One region of the Planococcus donghaensis genome, then DNA from elsewhere that is predicted to be linked to it. Evidence: riboswitches for the same ligand, from Rfam matches in the RefSeq annotation. Region 1 holds a riboswitch; the other holds the start of a gene.
What was found. A riboswitch is a leader RNA that binds a small molecule or an ion and turns the genes downstream of it on or off. The one in region 1 is predicted to bind preQ1.
Positions count from the first base shown of each region.

Region 2: it holds a riboswitch for preQ1, as region 1 does, so the genes downstream of both, queF (preQ(1) synthase) here and queC (7-cyano-7-deazaguanine synthase QueC) in region 1, are expected to answer to the same signal.

Region 1 is NZ_CP016543.2:1,238,618-1,240,820, reverse strand. Features, by position in the region: gene BCM40_RS06225 (NADP-dependent oxidoreductase) at 6-944, opposite strand; PreQ1 riboswitch class I at 1,066-1,109, shown strand; gene queC (7-cyano-7-deazaguanine synthase QueC) at 1,116-1,781, shown strand; gene queD (6-carboxytetrahydropterin synthase QueD) at 1,778-2,203, shown strand; gene queE (7-carboxy-7-deazaguanine synthase QueE) at 2,197-2,203, shown strand, end outside.
Region 2 is NZ_CP016543.2:268,993-271,195, reverse strand. Features, by position in the region: gene BCM40_RS01440 (cation diffusion facilitator family transporter) at 1-855, opposite strand, end outside; PreQ1 riboswitch class I at 963-1,010, shown strand; gene queF (preQ(1) synthase) at 1,110-1,604, shown strand; gene BCM40_RS01430 (queuosine precursor transporter) at 1,616-2,203, shown strand, end outside.

The sequences.
Region 1 (2,203 bases):
TTATTTTATGATTTTATTTTAATAATAATTTTTCCGCGAGCATGATGAGTTTCGCTCAATTCATGAGCATCTCTTACCCCTTGCTCTGAGAAATCAAAAACATGACCAATTGTTGGTTTTAATTCGCCAGATATAAAAAGGTTGGCCAGTTGATGCAATTGCGCACCATTTGGCTCTAGCCAATAACTCGTCGCATGTACTCCATGTTCTTCGGCTTGTTCACGTGATGGTTCTCCTGCAATGGAAATTAGCTTGCCGCCTTTTTTCAGTACTTTGAAACTTTTCTCTAAAACTTCCCCGCCCATCGTATCTAAAACGGCATCAAAATTCTCCAGCAATTCACTAAAATCTTCTTCACTATAGTTGATCACACGATTTGCTCCTAAAGATTTAACCAATTCGTCATTGATATCACTCGCAGTCGTAGCTACATACGCTCCAATACTATTAGCTATTTGAATAGCCATAGTCCCTACTCCACCAGCTCCTGCGTGAATTAAGACTTTTTCCCCTTTTTTCACGTTCGCAAAACCAACGATACATTGATAAGCAGTTAATCCAGCTAAGGGAATGGCTGCACCTTCTTCAAATGACATACTTTCAGGCATATGTGCAAGTAAGTTCGCTTCTACTGGTACAAATTCCGCATAGGTCCCTTGGCGTGTTGTCGCAGGTCTTGCAAAAACACGGTGTCCTACTTTAAAGTGCTTAACGTTTGCTCCAACTTCAGCCACTACCCCAGCCATATCCCAACCTAAAATAATTGGAAATTCCCAAGGTAGCATATCTTTTAAATAACCTTTACGTAATTTCCAATCAATTTGATTGACCGAAGTAGCATACACTTCAACAAGCACTTGGTCATCCGTAATAGCTGGCTTTTCAATTTCTCGCTCAACTAATTGCTCTCTACCGCCATAGTTATTAATAACAATTGCTTTCATCTCGGACCTCCCCTTTCGTTGTTATATAAATATACCCTCTTTCAAGAAATTGTATACCTCCATAGAGATGATATTTGCAGTCTTCTTTTTATAGGTAGATATGTTATTATTAATCCTGTTCATTAAAGAGGTTCGCAAACTCCCTCTCTAAAAAACTAAGGAGTGTATCAGATGAAGAACGAAAAAGCAGTCGTCGTTTTTAGTGGCGGCCAAGACAGTACCACTTGCCTATTTTGGGCGATCAAAAACTTTAAAGAAGTTGCAACAGTAACTTTTGATTATGGCCAACGCCATTCTGCTGAAATTGAATGTGCTCGAAAAATCGCTGATGAACTTGGTGTCCTTTTTAAAGTATTGGACATGACGTTGATCAATCAGTTGTCCGCCAATGCATTAACTCGAGATGACATTGACGTAACAGCTGAAGAAGGCGAACTTCCATCTACGTTTGTGCCTGGTCGAAACCTCTTGTTTTTATCTTTTGCAGCTGTTTTTGCAGATGCTATCGGTTCGCGGCATTTAATCACAGGTGTTAGTCAAACAGATTTTAGTGGCTATCCTGATTGTCGAGATACGTTTATTCGGTCATTGAACGTCACATTAAATTTGGCAATGGATAAACAATTTATCATTCACACCCCTTTGATGTGGCTCGACAAAGCAGATGTATGGGAACTTTCCGATACACTTGGAGCGCTTGATTTTGTTCAAGAAAAAACATTAACATGTTACAACGGCATTCCGAGCACTGGCTGTGGTGAATGTCCAGCTTGCCAATTACGCAATGAGGGTCTCGCACGCTACCAAGCGAAAAAATCGGCAGGTGCAATGACATGATGCAGCAATTTTACCCAACTGTTTCTCACAACTATCAATTTGAGCTCAATAAAGACATGCATTTTTCCGCAGCACATTTTATACCAAGTGAAGAGGCTGGAAAATGTAAAGTGATGCACGGGCATACTTATCACCTCAATATTACAATTGGCGGTAACGAGCTCGATTCCATTGGTTTTCTTATCGATTTTAAATTATTGAAAGAATTGATCCATAAAAAATACGACCATAGTGTGTTAAATGACCATCCTGAATTTACAAATAAATTCCCAACAACTGAACTTCTTGCTCAGCAAGTATGGCAGTCGATTCAAACAATGCTCCAAGCAACAATCAATCGACCAAACTGTCTGCAAGTTATTGTACGTGAGACCCCAACAAGTTACGTTGTTTATCGTCCACGTCAGGAGGATTTATCATGA
Region 2 (2,203 bases), 970 kb from region 1:
GGTGGCATGTTCAATGTCACAAATATCATGTACCAACTTTAGTGCTTGTTGCAGAATTTGTTGTTCATCTACGTTCTCTTCCACATCAATGTGACACGTAAATTGATCCAATCCAGACGTGATGGTCCAAACGTGAAGGTCATGAACATCTACGACTCCCTCAATTTCGAGAAGACGCGCTGTTATTTCTTGCAAATCGAGGTCTCTTGGCGTTCCTTCCATTAAAATGTGCAAACTGTTTTGAAGAATGCCCCAAGCACTCCGCAAAATTAATAGCGCAACGACAACAGAAATAATTGGATCGGCTATCGTCCAGTCAAATAGAAGAATTAATAACCCGGCGACTATCGCTCCGACTGAACCTAATGCATCCCCAATAATGTGCATATAAGCACTCTTCATATTCAAATTGCCATGCACATCTGCTCCGCGATTCAAGACCCAAGCACTCAATAAGTTGGCCACAAGACCAATTGCCGCAATGACCAACATCCAGCCCCCTTGAACTTCCGACGGCTCGTATACTCGTTGAATGGCTTCATAAATAATAAAGCCCGCCATGATAAACAATGTAATGCCGTTAATAAAAGCGGTAAGAATTTCAAAACGATAATACCCATACGTTTTCTTAGTAGAAACTGCTTTTCCAGCAAACCAAATTGCAGACAAACTAAGTACGAGCGATACGGTATCCGACAGCATATGACCACTATCTGCGATTAAAGCTAAACTATTGGTGAAAAGCCCCCCGAAAAACTCTAGCAGCATAATCCCAGCTGTAATGGCCAGCGCAATCGTTAATGCTTTTCGATTGTTATTTCGCGTCATTTCAAAATGATCGTGATCGTGACTCATGCTATCCGCTCCTCTATCTCCATGCTGTTATTTTAACAAATTTGTCCGATTGACAACGAATAGTAAGTCTTATAAGATAAGTGAGTAAAAAAATTAATAACCCGGCAACGGGAGAGGTTCATAGCATTTCACCCTCTATAAAAAACTATGGATTGTCGAAACTCCGCCAAATCCACATGCGATTTGGCTTTTTCTTTTGTCCGTTTTTTTATAGCCCTCTTCCCAGTCGGTCATCTAAAAGGAGGCCGTTTATTATGGCAGGAAGAAACGAAGATACACTCGATCATTTATCATTGCTAGGCAATCAGAACACGAAGTATAAATTTGAATACGATCCAGACGTGTTAGAACCAATTGACAACCTACACACGCGCGATTATTTCGTAAAGTTTAACTGCCCTGAATTTACTTCACTTTGCCCGCAAACAGGACAGCCTGATTTCGCGACAATCTACTTAAGCTTTATCCCTGATAAAACATTAGTAGAAAGCAAATCACTCAAGCTTTATTTGTTCAGCTTCCGTAACCACGGAGATTTCCATGAAGATGTCGTTAATATCATTATGAACGATTTAATCAAATTGATGGACCCTCGTTACATCGAAGTATGGGGGAAATTCACACCACGTGGTGGCCTTTCAATCGACCCTTACACAAACTACGGCAAACCTGGAACAAAATACGAAGAAATGGCGTCGTATCGGATGATGAACCACGACTTGAATCCTGAAACGATTACTAATCGATAAGGAGTCTGCACATGTTACTTTACTTAAATGGTGCATTTGTCGGTCTCTTAATCCTTTCGAACATTTTAGCAGTCAAATTATTTAGCATTGGGGAATGGGCAGTGTTACCAGCCGCTGTAATCGTTTATGTCTTTACATTTCCGATTACTGATACCATCGCAGAAGTGTACGGCAAAAAAGCCGCACGCCAAACCGTGACAGCTGGATTTATCACACAACTTTGTGCGTTGGCTTTTATTTTTCTTGCGATTCATTTGCCTTCTGCCCCATTTTTCGCAAACCAAGAATCATTTGAAACCATCTTTTCTGCAGGCTTCCGCGTAACTTTAGCGAGTCTTGTGTCTTATTTTATTAGCCAAAACCTAGATGTCACGATTTTTCATAAGCTGAAAAATAAACATGGCAACTCTCGATTATGGTTGCGCAATAATGCTTCGACAATGGCAAGCCAATTAGTGGATACGAGTCTTTTTATCACCATCGCTTTTTACGGCACGATGCCAACTAGTGTATTGCTTGGCATGATCGTCACGCAATACATCTTTAAGTGGATCGTTGCAGTTGCCGACACTCCTGTTGTTTATTTACTTGTGAAGTTA